Regions from separate parts of the Amorphus orientalis genome, predicted to be linked through region 1. Evidence: predicted binding sites of a transcription regulator. Region 1 holds the regulator's gene; each other region holds the start of a gene.
The links. Region 1 encodes LexA, which represses DNA repair genes until DNA is damaged. Its sites were predicted from a motif close to TGTTCNNNNTGTGTTCNG; they were not measured.
Positions count from the first base shown of each region.

Region 1 (3,640 bases):
CGCGGGGGCCTGTGGCGCCGGGCGCCTACGACGGCGCCCGCAGCCTGTTCTTCCAGCGGATCGGCGGGACCGGTTTTTCCTATGGCCAGCCGCGCCCGGCCGATCTCGGGCCGCCGCCGCTCCTGCTTCGTGCCAAGGCAGCGGTCGCGGGGGTGCGCGAGCGGATTGCCGGGCGGCTGCGCGCCGCCCTTCCCGGCGAGAACGGGGAACTGGCCGCCACTCTCCTGGTCGGCGATCGCGGCGGCATACCCGAATCGACACAGGAGGCCTTGCGGGCGTCCGGGCTCGGCCACATCCTGGCGATTTCCGGGCTGCACATGGCGCTGGTGGCCGGCACCGTGTTCGCCGTGCTGAGGCTGAGCCTTGCCGCCATACCGCCGGTCGCGCTGCGCTATCCGATCAAGAAATGGGCGGCGGCAGCGGCGCTCGCGGCAGGGCTGTTCTATCTGATCGTCTCCGGCGGGGCGGTGGCGACCATACGGGCCTTCGTGATGCTCGCCGTGGCGCTCGTGGCGGTGCTCGCCGACCGGCCGGCCCTGACCCTGCGCTCGGTCGCCGTGGCCGCGCTTGCGATCATGCTGTTCGACCCGGCCGCCGTCGTATCGCCGGGCTTCCAGATGTCGTTCGCGGCCGTCATCGCGCTGGTCGCCGGCTACGAGTATCTGGCCTCGCGCGAGCGGGCCGACCGGCCTCCGCCCCGACGCGGCCCGGTTCTTCGGGTGCTGCGGCTGGCTGCCCTCTGGATCGCAGGCCTGGCGCTGACCTCCCTGATCGCCGGTCTCGCGACCGGCCCGATCGGCGCCTTCCATTTTCAGCGGATCGCCGTGTTCGGCCTTCTCGGCAACCTTCTGGCCATGCCGCTCGTGACCCTGATCGTGATGCCCATGGGGGTGCTGTCGGTGGCGGTGATGCCGCTCGGTGTCGACCCGGTCCCGCTCGCTGCGATGGGCTGGGGCCTGGACGGGGTCGTGGCCGTCGCCAAACGGGTCGCGTCCCTGGGCGGCGATGCCGGCCATGTGGGCCGCATGCCCGCGGCAGCGGTGCTTCTGATGGCGGCCGGACTGCTCTGGCTCGCGCTCTGGACGGCCCGCTGGCGGGTTCTCGGCCTGCCGCTGGTCCTGGCCGGGCTGGCATTGACGCCTGCAGCCGCCCGTCCGGATATCCTGGTCTCCGACGACGGCCGCACGGTCGCTGCCCGCGGCACCGACGGTCGCCTGACAATCGCGACGGCACGGGGCGGGGATTTCGCGGCCGCGATGTGGCTCAGGGCCGACGGCGATCCGCGTCCTCTGGAAGACGTCACGGTGCGCGCCGGCGTCAGCTGCGACCCGTTCGGCTGCACGCTGCCGATTGCCCGCGGTCCCGGCGACATCGGTGGCCGCCGGATCGCCTTCGTGGAGCAGTCCCAGGCATTTCTATTGGATTGCCGCAGGGCGGAGATCCTGGTGACACGCCACACCCGTCCCGCCGGGTGCGAGGGGCCTCGGCTGGTGATCGACCGTCACATGCTGATGGAGCAGGGTGCTCTCGCGCTCTTTCGCATAAAGGATCCGCCCGGATACCGGATCGAGCGGGCCCGCCCGCCGGTGCCGCGACCGTGGAGCGCACGACCTGTGATCAGGAGATAACGCGGTTCTGGAAGACCGCCGGTGTCCGTTCGGCCCGAAACCGCTCAATAGCTGCGGAACAGGGCGACGAGCTTGCCCTGGATGCGCACCCGATCGGGTCCGAAAATCCGCGTCTCATAGGCCGGATTGGCCGCTTCCAGCGCGATGGACCCGCCCTTGCGCCGCAGCCGCTTCAGCGTGGCTTCCTCATCGTCGACGAGCGCCACAACGATGTCGCCGCTGTCGGCAGTGTCGGACCGTTTGATCAGCACCGTGTCGCCGTCGAGGATGCCTGCCTCGATCATGGAATCGCCACGGACCTCCAGCGCGAAGTGTTCTCCGCCGCCAACGAGGTCGGCCGGGACGGTGATCTGATGGCTTTCGGTCTGGATGGCGGCGATCGGAACGCCGGCAGCAATGCGGCCCATCACGGGGACGGTCAGGCCGGCGATCTCCGCGGGCTCGGGCTCCCGGGCGGGGACCGGCGGCGCCTTGCCGCGCGAGCCCTCGATCACTTCCGGCGCGAAGCCTTTGGTGCGCGGGCCGGCAAGGCCGGCATTGGCCGACTCGGGAAGCCGCAGCACTTCCAGTGCCCGTGCGCGGTTCGGCAGGCGCCGGATGAAGCCACGCTCTTCGAGCGCCGTGATCAGCCGGTGAATGCCGGACTTGGAGCGCAGGTCGAGCGCTTCCTTCATCTCGTCGAACGACGGCGGGACCCCGGTCTCCTTCAGTCGCTCATGGATGAACATCAGGAGTTCGTGTTGCTTGCGGGTCAACATGTCTTCGGCCCCACCCCTCGGTCCGGCGCATCGCAAATGCGTACAAATCAGGAACGAACACTACGCGTTCCATATGTGTTCCGCAAGGGTTAATGGCCGGTTACCCGATGGAAGGTGGAAACGGAGAACAGTGTAAGGCCACGGTGTGGCGGGCAGTGTGTCCGACGGTGTCAGAGCCGGATGATCCGGCAGGTCTCGCCGGCGCGGGCGTCGGGCGCGTGGGCTGGACGGACCAGGAGCGCCTTCGCAACGGCGAGGGTGGAGAGCATCGATGAGTCCTGCACGGAGAACGGCTCCACCAGCGGGGGCCCGGTCGGGCTTTCCGCCACCCGGGCGCGGACATAGTCCTCTCGGTCGCCGTTGGCCGGCATGTCCGAGGCTAGGACCGCGGGCTCGAACCACGGTCCGGGATCGGTGTCGCCCTGAAGGGCTCGCAGAAGCGGCGTCAGGAACAGAAGGGCGCAGACCAGGCTGGAGACCGGGTTACCCGGAAGTCCGAGCACCCTGAGATCGCTCAGCCGGCCGAAGATCAGCGGCTTTCCGGGCCGCATGGCGATCTTCCAGAAGCCGAGCTCCATGCCGACGTCGCCGAACGCCTGTTTGACCAGATCGTGCTCGCCGACCGAGGCGCCGCCGAGGGTGACGATCACGTCCGCGCCGCTCGCCCTTGCCCTGGCGAGGGCATCGGCGGTGGCTTCCCGTGCGTCGGGGACGATCCCGAGATCGAGGGGCTCGCCGCCAGCGGCCGCAATCATCGCGGCCAGCGCCGGGGTGTTCGAGGCGACGATCTGGTCCGGACCGGGGACAGCGCCGGGCGGGACGAGTTCGTCCCCGGTGGCGATCAGCGCGACCCGCGGACGCCGGGCGACCGGAAGCTCGGGATGGTTCATAGCGGCGGCAAGCGCGATGTGGCGGACGCCGAGCCGCGTTCCGGCGGTCAGAAGAGGCTGCCCTTCCTCGAAATCCAGGCCGGCCGCGCGAATGTGCCGGCCGGGCTCGACGGGAACGGCAACCTCCACGGTCTCCTCGTCGATCCGCTCCGCGTTTTCCTGGATCAGGATGGTTTCGGCGCCTTCGGGAACCGGCGCGCCGGTGAAGATCCGGACGGCTTCTCCGGGGGCGAGCGTGCCGGGATAGCGGCGTCCGGCCGCGGAAACGCCTGCGACCCTCAGACGGGCACCGGCCACGCGGGCATCGTCGGCGCGCACGGCATAGCCGTCCATGGCGGAGGCGGGGAAGGGCGGCTGCGACCGG
Region 1 is NZ_JAUSUL010000002.1:480,645-484,284, forward strand. Features, by position in the region: gene J2S73_RS10045 (ComEC/Rec2 family competence protein) at 1-1,628, shown strand, start outside; gene lexA (transcriptional repressor LexA) at 1,673-2,386, opposite strand; gene J2S73_RS10055 (molybdopterin molybdotransferase MoeA) at 2,557-3,640, opposite strand, start outside.

Region 2 (3,640 bases), 300 kb from region 1:
ACCGGGCAGGCGAACTTTTCGGAGAAGACGATCCGGCGCGGCTTTCCGTCTTCGTCGGTCTCGTCGGCGAACTCGGCCACCGCAATGCCGTCGGCGAGCCGGAGCGCCGTCTCGATGGAATCGGCGAGCCGCGTGCCGATGTCGTCGCGGACCACCACCCGGTCGACCACCACGTCGATGTCGTGCTTCAGCTTCTTGTCGAGGGCAGGGGCCTCGGCGATCTCGTGGAATGCGCCGTCGATCTTGACCCGCTGGAAGCCCTTCTTCTGCAGCTCCGCCAGCTCATTGCGGTACTCGCCCTTGCGGCCGCGCACCATCGGCGCCAGCAGGTAGAGCCGCGTCTTCTCCGGCAACTCCAGTACCTTGTCGACCATCTGGCTGACGGTCTGGCTTTCGATCGGAAGGCCGGTGGCCGGCGAATAGGGCACGCCCACGCGTGCCCAGAGAAGGCGCATGTAGTCGTAGATCTCGGTGACGGTGCCCACCGTCGAGCGCGGATTGCGCGAGGTGGTCTTCTGCTCGATCGAGATGGCCGGCGACAGGCCGTCGATCTGGTCGACGTCCGGCTTCTGCATCATCTCCAGGAACTGGCGCGCATAGGCCGACAGGCTCTCGACATAGCGGCGCTGGCCCTCGGCATAGATCGTGTCGAAGGCGAGCGACGACTTTCCCGACCCGGACAGGCCGGTGAACACCACGAGCGAATCCCGCGGGATCTCAAGGTCCACGTTCTTCAGATTGTGCTCGCGGGCACCTTTGATCGCGATCGTCTTGTGCATGGAAACGAAGCCATCCGGTCTGGGTCTGACGCGGCGGGCCGAGCCGCCGGTGCGGCCTTCACCTACCGCCAAAAGGGAGGGGCCTGCAAACCCTGCGCCGGTAGCCGACTCGGGATCCCAGGCCTCGTGGACAAGAATGAATGTTCTACCAATGTTCCGGGCGTCGCGGCAACGCATCATGCCGCGCGAAAATGAGCCGGGCCGCAACCTGCTCTCCAGATAGGATCGCGGACAGGAATGGCCAGAGGCACGGCCGGCGAAGTTTTGTTCCGTGAATGTTCTTGTCTCCGCCGGCTGTTTCCGGCACAAATCGATGGAAACGCTCAACCCGTGGAGAAAACCCGTGGATCGCGCCGCCGGGCGATTGGTCATGGCGCGTGAGCCCGTTATCGTCCGCGACGCACCTGGCGGCGCGTGATAGTCAGCCGCGACACGAACCGACCAAGACCCAGCTCAAGGAGACCACCATGGCCGGCAGCGTCAACAAAGTGATCCTCGTCGGCAATCTCGGTGCCGATCCGGAAATCCGCCGAACCCAGGACGGCCGGCCGATCGCCAACCTGCGGGTGGCGACCTCGGAGAGCTGGCGCGACAAGAATTCCGGCGAGCGGCGCGAGCGCACCGAATGGCACCGGGTGGTCATCTTCAACGAGGGCCTCTGCCGGATCGCCGAGCAGTATCTGCGCAAGGGCTCCAAGGTCTATCTCGAGGGCCAGCTCCAGACCCGTGAGTGGGAAGACCAGTCCGGCCAGAAGCGCTACTCGACCGAAGTCGTGCTACAGGGCTTCAACTCGTCGCTGACCATGCTGGACGGCCGCGGTGAAGGCGGGGGCGGCGGCGGCGGCTCCTCGGGCGGCGGATATGGCGGCGGCAGCTCGTCGGGCTCCGGCGGCTTCGGACAGTCCGGCCCGATGGACCAGGGCGGCGGTGGCGGCGGCGGATATGGCCGCGACCTCGACGACGAGATCCCATTCTAAATCGCTCGGTCAGCCAAAAAACTCTCAAATACAATGATTTGAGAGGGGCTTTTCGTTCGATGCTGCAGGTCTGAGCGGAATTCTTCCCGCTCGGTTCGCTGCCGCACATTCGTCGGGCGCCCGGCGGCTGTCTTCATCCCTGGAGTATCGACGTGGCCTCAGTGGACATTCTGGACGCATGTTCGCGGGGCGGCATCCCTGATCGGCTCAACGAGGATGCGTTCGGCGCAGCCGGCCGCTTCGCCTGGGTGATCGACGGCGCGACCGGCGTCGGCGACGTCGAATGCCTCGACGGTCCGAGCGATGCGGCCTGGCTGTCGTCCACGGCGAGCGCAGTGATCGCGGAGCGAATCGCAGCCGGGACCGACGATCTGCCGGTGCTTCTCGACGCGACGATCCGCGAGCTTGCGGACCGGTTCGATCGCGAAGCTGTCCGAAGACCGAAGGCGCGGCATCAGCGTCCGACCGGCGCGATCCTCCTTGCCCGGTTCGACGATGCCGGGATCGACGTGATCGAACTCGGCGATTGCGTGCTCCTGGCGCGCGGCGAGAGCGGCGCCTTCGCATCGGTCGGTCTGGAACGGGCCGGGCGCGAAATGGAGCAGGCGGCGGCGCGGCGCATGCGGGAGGCCGGGGCGACGGTTGCCCATCCGGAGGTCCGCCGCCGGATGCAGGAGAGCCGCGACCGGCACAACACCGACGAGGGCTACTGGATCTTCGGCCTCGACCCGGAGGCCGCGCAGCATGCCCGCCGGCACCGGCTCGATCTCCCGGCTCCGTCGGTTGCCCTGTTGGCGACAGACGGGTTTGCGTCACTGTTCGAAGACTACGGCCGCTACCCGCCGCGGGAGGCTCTCGACCTGGCCGTGAGGGATGGGCTCGCTCCGCTCTGCGACGAGCTGCGGCGCATCGAGCGCGACGAGGATCCCGACTGCCTCCGCTATCCGCGCTTCAAGCAGTCCGACGACGCGACGGCGCTTCTGGTGGCGACCGCACCATAAGCGATTACCCCGGGGCCTCCGGTCAGGTCTGCCGCCGGGCAGGCATCGGGCCCCACTTGTTGTCGTGGGCCTGGGAGGGAATGAGCGCCACGACGATCATCGCGATGACGCCGACATAGAAGAACGACATGGCGTAAAACAGCAGCGCGAACCAGCCGGAAAGGCCGATGTCGTGCAGCCGGCGCACGAACACCGCGATGCCGGGCAGGAGCATGCAGAGATAGAACAGACCGAACAGGGCAATCGTAGCCACCGGAATGCCGCCGGAAACCACGTTCCTGATCACGCCGTCGATCACGAGCCCGACTGGAAGAATGAGGAACTGGGCAAGGATCGAGAAGACGAAGAACGCCCAGTATTCCTTCCGCCGCGCGCGGCCGGAGACCTGCACGTAACGGCTCGTCAGGCAGGCCCAGAAATATCCCCAGAAGCTCAGAGGCTGATCAATGGGCGCGCTTACGGCAAAGGGCGTCGCCGACACCGACGGATGAGGCGCCGGGGCGGGAAAGATGTCGCGGGCAACGGTCCCGTCGACGCGGAAATCGACGCGCTCGCCGGCGGCGATCGGCTCTGACCGGCCGAGGTCGCTGCGACCGAACGTGTATCGGGCGCCATCGTCGCCGCTGATGTGGCCGAGGCCGGATTCAGAATCGTAATGAAGAACGTCGCCCCGCACGTCCGTATGCTCCCGTCAGCCCTGACTATTCGACACCCATACGCCGAATGCCTGGCTCTTGCACCGCTTTGCCGCTGTCGCGCAACCGGCCCTACCCCCCACGGCAGGACAGTCAGGCGGACTTGGTCAGCGTGATGATCCCGTCGGCGACGAACTGGACGGCAAGCGCCGCCAGGATCACGCCGAGAAGGCGGGTGAGAACGGCCT
Region 2 is NZ_JAUSUL010000002.1:780,916-784,555, forward strand. Features, by position in the region: gene uvrA (excinuclease ABC subunit UvrA) at 1-779, opposite strand, end outside; gene J2S73_RS11420 (single-stranded DNA-binding protein) at 1,247-1,756, shown strand; gene J2S73_RS11425 (protein phosphatase 2C domain-containing protein) at 1,909-2,757, shown strand; gene J2S73_RS11430 (DUF805 domain-containing protein) at 2,780-3,433, opposite strand; gene J2S73_RS11435 (MarC family protein) at 3,546-3,640, opposite strand, start outside.
Region 2: the regulator LexA is predicted to act here: its motif matches at 921-938, upstream of uvrA (excinuclease ABC subunit UvrA).

Region 3 (3,640 bases), on a different contig from region 1:
TCACCGGGCCAACTCCGAAAGCGTGGCCTATCTCGCCCGCAATCAGGGCCTGGAAGCCGCCTTCGTCGCGGTCGGCGACGACGTCTTCGTCCCCGTGTCCATCTCGATCGAGACGCCGCACGGGGTCCTGTCCGTCCAGGCCACCGATATCAAGCTGCGCGGGGTGCGCCTGGCGGCCGCCGAGTAGGCCGACAGCCGTCTGACCCGCCCAGGGGCCGCCGTCACCGACGCCGGCCCTTTTTTGCGTCCGGACGCCGTTCGGCAGGTCATGCGGCTTCACCGGCACCCGCATCCCGCAACACGGCAAGATCCCGCTGATGTGACGAAGGCCGCAAGACTTAGGTCAGAGTAAATAACGGGTAAATCTGATTGATCTAATTCTCCCGGATGTACCAGTTTCATCCTGCATATCCGGAACAAAGACAGAATTTCGAGCGGCGCCCGATTCGATCCCGATTCGGTCTACTTACGTTCTTTTTCGTGACATCAAGCCGCTCCGCACTTGCGCGGCGAAAATCCGTCAGCCCGGGATCGATCGGCGCTTGACTCTCTCTCCATTTCGATTCGCCAGCGCGACTCGCAGTGCGTGTCCCGCCGGCGCCCCGCAGTCGTCCCGTGAATCAAGATCTGGGGTGGATTTCCCGATTCAAAACAACCAGTTGCGGGGAACGAAGCGTGAATCGAAATGAGTCGCCGATTCGGCCGCGATTCGTTCCGGACTCGTTCCGGTTGCGTTTGAGCGGCCCTATTTTTGGCGTGCGAGCGCGCCACTGTGTGTTAGACAGGAAGGCAGCGTCCGAGCGGCCGGTCCTTCATCCCGGCCCGTGGCGACAGTATTCGGACCGACCGCAGGACAAGGAGCCGACCGGCGTTGAGCCGCAATTCTCCATGAAGGCCCCGGGCCTCCGTTCGCAGCGTCGTGTCCCCGCAAAGCCGCGACCTCCCGCCAAGTTCCTCGAGCCGACCATTCCATGACGGTTCCGTCGCAGATCCCCCTTCCACGCCAGGCGCGCGCCCGTACGGTGACGGCGGTGCTCGGGCCGACGAACACCGGCAAGACGCATCTGGCGATCGAGCGGATGCTCGGCCACAGCTCCGGGCTGATCGGCCTGCCGCTGCGCCTGCTTGCGCGCGAGGTCTATGGCCGGGTGGTGGCCCGGGTCGGGGCCGACCAGGTCGCCCTGGTCACCGGCGAGGAGAAGATCCTTCCCGACAATCCGCGCTACTACATCTCCACCGTGGAGGCGATGCCGCAGACCACCGATGTCGATTTCGTCGCCATCGACGAGGTTCAGCTCGCCTCCGACCTGGAACGCGGCCGCGTCTTCACCGACCGCATCCTCCGGCTGCGCGGACACTCCGAGACGCTGCTCCTGGGGGCGGCGACCGCGCGGCCGATCCTGGAGCGGCTGCTGCCGGGCCTCAACGTGGTCACCCGGCCGCGCATGTCGGTGCTGCGCTATTCCGGCTCCAAGAAGATCACCCGGCTGCCGACCCGGTCGGCGGTGGTCGCGTTTTCGTCCGCCGAGGTCTACCAGATCGCCGAGCTGATCCGCCGCCAGCGGGGCGGCGCGGCGGTGGTGCTGGGTGCGCTGAGCCCGCGCACCCGCAACGCCCAGGTCGAGCTGTTCCAGTCCGGCGACGTGGATTTCCTGATCGCCACCGACGCGATCGGCATGGGCCTGAACCTCGACGTGGACCACGTGGCGTTCGCCGCCGACCGGAAATTCGACGGCTACCAGTACCGAAGGCTCAATCCGGGCGAACTCGGCCAGATCGCCGGCCGCGCCGGCCGGCACATGCGCGACGGCACCTTCGGCGTGACCGGCCGCGTCGATCCGTTCGGCGACGATCTGGTGGAAGCGCTGGAGACCCACAGCTTCGAGCCCATCAAACTCTTCCAGTGGCGCAATCCCGATCTCGACTTCTCCTCGATCAGCGCGCTCAGGCAGGCACTCGACGCCCCGCCTCAGGAACAGGGCCTCACCCGTGCGCCGACTTCCGAGGACATCATCTGCCTCGAACACGCGGCCAAGGATCCCGAGATCAGCGGCCTCGCCAGGGGTCCGGCGGCGGTGGAGCGGCTGTGGGAAGTGTGCCAGCTTCCCGACTATCGGCGGATCGCGCCGGCAAACCATGCAGATCTGGTGCTTGGCCTTTACCGGAACCTCATGCAAGAAGGGCGCGTTCCGGACGATTGGTTTTCCAGGCAGCTCGCCTTTGCCGATCGGACGGACGGCGACATCGACACCCTGTCGAACCGAATCGCGCACATCCGGACCTGGACTTATGTTGCCAACCGTGCCGATTGGCTCGACGATCCCGCGCACTGGAGAGGAATCACCCGCGCTATAGAGGACCGCCTGTCGGACGCGCTCCACGAACGCCTGACTCAGCGCTTCGTCGACCGCCGAACCAGCGTGCTCATGCGCCGGCTGAGAGACAACGATATGCTCGAATCCGAGATTACCGCCTCGGGAGACGTGATGGTCGAGGGACATCATGTCGGCAACCTGCACGGCTTCCGCTTCGTCCCGGTCTCCACGGCCGAGACGCCGGACCTCAAGGCCGTGCGCGGAGCGGCCCAGAAAGCGCTTGCCAGCGAGTTCGAAAAGCGGGCCGAACGCCTCGGCAGCGCGCCGGACGCGGCGTTCGTGCTGGCCTCCGACGGCGCGGTCCGATGGCACGGCGAGGCGGTGGCCAAGCTCGTGCCGGGCGAGGAGACGCTGTCGCCCGGCCTGGTGGTCCTGTCCGACGACCAGTTGAGCGGACCGGCTCTGGAAAAGGTCCAGACCCGGCTGCAGCTCTGGCTCAAGGCCCAGATCGAGACCCAGCTGAAGCCGCTGTTCGATCTCAGGGCCGCGGAAGGCCTGGAAGGCATCGCGCGCGGCCTCGCCTTCCAGATCAGCGAGGCGCTGGGCGTCCTCGACCGCCAGCGCGTCGCCGACGACGTCAAGAGCCTGGACCAGCAGGCCCGCGCCGGCATGCGCCAGCTCGGCGTGCGGTTCGGCGCCTACCACATCTATGTTCCGGCCCTGCTCAAGCCGGCGCCGAGCCGGCTCCTGGCGGAGCTCTGGGCGCTCAAGCACGCGACCTTCGATGTGCCGGGGCTCGCCGAACTGCCGCAGCTGTCGGCGTCAGGCCGCACCTCGATCCCCGTCGACCCGGAAATTCCGAAGGATCTCTACGGCGTCGTGGGCTTCCGCGTCTGCGGCAACCGCGCCGTGCGCGTGGACATTCTGGAGCGTCTCGCCGACCAGATCCGTCCGCTGATTGCCTGGAAGCCGTCCGGCGACGCCACCACGCCGCCGGAGGGCGCGATCCCCGAAGGCGGCGGCTTCACCGTCACCGTGTCGATGATGTCTCTGCTCGGCTGCTCGGGCGAGGATTTCGCGTCGGTCCTGAAGTCGCTCGGCTACCGGGTGGAACGCCGGCCCGCGCCGCCCCAGCCGGTCGAACCTGTCGAGCCGGCTGCCGACGCCGGTGGGACGGGCGCTTCCGCCACGCCTGACAGTTCCGTCTCCGAGACGTCGGAGACCGTGTCCGAGGCCCCGGCCCTGTCGGAGACCGAGGCCGAAGCGCCGGCGGCAAGCGAGGACACTCCCGCGCCGGACATTGCTGCCTCCTCTGCCGAGGAAAA
Region 3 is NZ_JAUSUL010000001.1:272,066-275,705, reverse strand. Features, by position in the region: gene J2S73_RS01260 (DUF3108 domain-containing protein) at 1-187, shown strand, start outside; gene J2S73_RS01255 (helicase-related protein) at 972-3,640, shown strand, end outside.
Region 3: the regulator LexA is predicted to act here: its motif matches at 711-728, upstream of J2S73_RS01255 (helicase-related protein).

Region 4 (3,640 bases), on a different contig from region 1:
CGAACAGGTGGGCGCAGCCGGTGATGTCGAGAAAGAGCCCGTCCGGCGGCGTCAGGGCGACCAGCGGCGTGTAGCGGTCGCAGGCGGTTGCGAGCCCGTCGAGAAGGGCGGCGTCGGCCTCCGGGTCGTGGGGCTCCGCGACGAGCGCGGGCACCAGGGCGCGCGCCTCCGCCAGCCCGAGCCCCGGTTCCAGGCCGGCCGTCTCGGCGACCGCATCGACGGCGGCGAGGATCTGCGCGGGCCCGACCCTGGCCACGGTGGCGCGCGGTGGTGCGGCCCCGCCGCGCTCCTCAGGATGCGGTTCGAAGGGGGAGGATCTCCGCCGGTCCCGGGCGCGGCGGTCGGTCGGCAGTCTCGGCAGCCAGAGGCACAGGATGCGGCGCGCGGACGGCATGGAATCGATGGTCATGGGGCGAAAGCTCCACATCGACGGCGCCGGTCGGGCCGCCGCGGTTGCGGGACAGGGTGACGGCGAAGCCGGGCGAACCCAGCACGGGAAGGCCGTGGGGATCGGCCGCCGACGGGCGCGGCTTCAGCCGGAGGCGGACGCGGGCAGCGGACGGCACGTCCGGCCCCGCGGGCCGCAGCAGGAAGAGGGGGGTGCCCTGGCGTTCGGCGCGCAGGGCGAGCCGGCGCGTGGCGGTCAGGTCGAGGGCGCGGGGCGTCCCGCCGATCTCGGCCACCACCGCCGCGAGCCCGCTCACGCCAAGCGCTTCCTCCGCCGCCCACAGGGCATCGGCCGCGCTCTTCGCGGTGACGCTGACGAGGCGGCCCGGATCCAGACCGAAGGCGGCCAGCCCCGGTCCATAGAGGGCACCGGTTTCGCCCGCGGTGACGCCGTCGGAGATCCAGACGAGCCCGCCGCGCTCCGACCCCATCCGGGCGATCAGCGCCGCGGCGAAGCCGGTGAGCGCGCCGGCATCGCGATGGGCCTCGCAGGCGAGGTCGTGGACCGTGGCCTCCGGCGGTCCGCCCAGGGGGTAGAGCCGCTCCAGGACGTCGACGGAGAACCGGGCGGCGGCGGTGTTGCCGCGCATATCGGTCGGCACGAGCGCCTCCCTCCGGCCTTCCAGGCCGGCAATCCGGGCGCGCAGATCGGCGAGCGGGTCGGCCGCCATGAGAATGCTCCACGACATGTCGGCAACCGGCGGAGCTGTCTGCAGGAGCGCTCCGAACACGATTGGTTTCAAGGGCTTGAGACAGGATCCGGCCTGCTGGGCGACCCTTGCCTCAGTAGTATGTTCCTGTTTTGTTCTAAAAAGATTCCGAAGGTGGGCGCGCGAGTCAAGCCGGCGCCCTTCAACCTGTCGGGAAGCGGTGGCGGGACCGTCCATCGCGTCGGGCCCAACTCCTTCCGGGAGCATGCTGTTTCGCGATGGCACCGAAATTCGCTTGCGCTGCACCACAACCGCACGGCGCTGCAGCAACGAATTTTCTAGTCGCCCGGGACCGGCAGAGCTATAGTTAAGACTTCGGCAATCGTGCCTCAGGGAGGTGCGTCATGGCTTATGCCCGACGTTTGAACGTGGTCATGTTCGGTGCGGCATTCGTGTTTATCGCCGCCATCGTCGTCGGGATCGTGTGATCCCGAAAAGCTCGTCCGCGGCGGCAATTTGAGGCTGCCGCGACGCCGAAGACCGGCCCGCTGAGGTCGGGTTTCAGAGCAGGGTTCGGTCAAGCCGAAGCGGTTTGAGCGAAGGGGATCTGCTCAGGTGTCGACTGGAACCGTTTCGTATCGCTCAGATTGGTTCATCCGGGCGGTCAAGGCTCTGGATCGGCCGCTCACGAAAGACAGACTGGCCTGCCTCGTGCCGGGGCCGTTTCGATGCGTACAAGCGCTCCGGAACAGCCTTCCAAGCCGGCACGAGAGCATTTCCCGTTCAGGCTGAATTCTCGCCTGAACGATAAGGGATTGCTCCAGGCGGTGAACCTGGCGCCGTTTCCAGTCGATCAGGCGAGACACCTGATCGGAAAGGGCATCAGGGGCCAACGAAAAGGTCCGATCGAGCAGTCTCGCCCGATCGGTGGGTGATGGCTTGTGCTGCGGGCGCCGGCCGGGCCATGTGCAGGCAGACAGCGCGAGCCTCGCCTGCACGCCAACATCCCAATTCTCCGTCGATCCATCGAAAGCCATGTGTCCGGTTGCGACCGGCATGGAAAGAACGGCTTTGGCCGTCCGCTTTCAGTCAGGATTGTCGGGGGTCACCCCATTTCAGCCGTGCCGATTCCATCAGCCCGCAGGGGGGCGACTGTCTTCTGTGCGATCAGGCCGCGTTGGCCAGCGCGACCGCGTCGGCGCCGGCGGGAAGCCGCATCGGCGAGGCGGGATCGGTGGCCGCGCGCCAGACCGCCTCGGCCACGTCGCCGGGAAGGGTGAGGTCGCCCTCATCCTGTTGCCAGGCCGTGAACACCGCCTCGGCCAACTCGCCGTAAGCCTCCGGGATGTCGAAACCCATCCGCTCGCGGGCATTGTCGGCGAAGGCGGTGTCCGGTGCCCGTCCGGGCAGCACCAGGCGGGCGCGCACGTCGAAGGCTTCCAGCTCGAGTGCCAGACATTCGGTGAAGGCGTTCACCGCCGCCTTGCTGGCCGTATAGACGGACAGCAGCGGCAGGGACATCATCGTCACGGTTGAGGTGACGTTGACGACGACCCCAGACCGACGCTCGCGCATCTGGGGCAGGAACGCCCGCGTCATGGCGATGGTGCCCAGCGTGTTGGTCTCGAAGACGTCTCGGATCATCCGGTCGGACAGGCCTTCCACCGCATTGAGAAGCCCGACGCCGGCGTTGTTGACGAGCACGTCCACCGGCCCGGCCGCGTCGACGGCGGCCGCGATGCTGTCCGCGTCGGTGACGTCGAGAGGCAGGATCCGCATCCGGTCGGAGATGGGCAGGAGATCCTCGCGCGGGGTGCGCATGGTGGCGACGACGGACCAGCCGCGATCGTGGAAGAGACGGGCGGTCTCCAGCCCGAAGCCGGACGAACAGCCGGTGATGAGGACGGTTTTGGTGGCGGAAGTGGTCATGAGAAAAGCCTCCATCTGGGAATGGATGGAAGCTAGGCATCACCGCCCGGACGTACTATCATCCAAAGTCCGAGTTTCATTTGGAATCGTCCGGAAGTGTCCGACCCGCTTGCCCAGATCGTTTCCCTCCTGAAGCCGAACGCCTCGTTCGCCAAGCAGGTGATCGCCGGCGGGTCCTGGATCGTGCGCCGTTCGGACGTGATGCAGCCCTTCTATTGCGCGATGCTGGAGGGCGCCTGCATGCTCGAGATCCCCGGCGAAACGCCGGTTCGGGTCGAGCGGGGCGACTTCGTCCTGGTGCCGATGGCCCAGGATTTCATCTCCACCAGCCTCACACCGCCGCCGAAGGGCACCCGGTCTCCGCGCGTGGAAATCGGCCCGGGCGTCTACCGGCTGGGCGACCCGGACATCGAGCCGGACGTGCGCATGCTGGCGGGCCACTGTCACTTTGGCTCGGAGGACGCGACCCTGCTGGTGTCGTTGCTGCCGCGGGTCGTTCACGTGTCCGGCGAGGACCGCCTGACGACGCTTCTGGAGCTCGTCAACGGCGAGACGCGGGCCGCGCGACCGGGTCGGGACGTGGTGCTTGAGCGGCTGCTGGAAGTGATGCTGAT
Region 4 is NZ_JAUSUL010000003.1:209,820-213,459, reverse strand. Features, by position in the region: gene J2S73_RS15435 (DUF6504 family protein) at 1-409, opposite strand, end outside; gene J2S73_RS15430 (ImuA family protein) at 291-1,136, opposite strand; gene J2S73_RS15425 (SDR family oxidoreductase) at 2,265-3,026, opposite strand; gene J2S73_RS15420 (AraC family transcriptional regulator) at 3,123-3,640, shown strand, end outside.
Region 4: the regulator LexA is predicted to act here: its motif matches at 1,240-1,257, upstream of J2S73_RS15430 (ImuA family protein).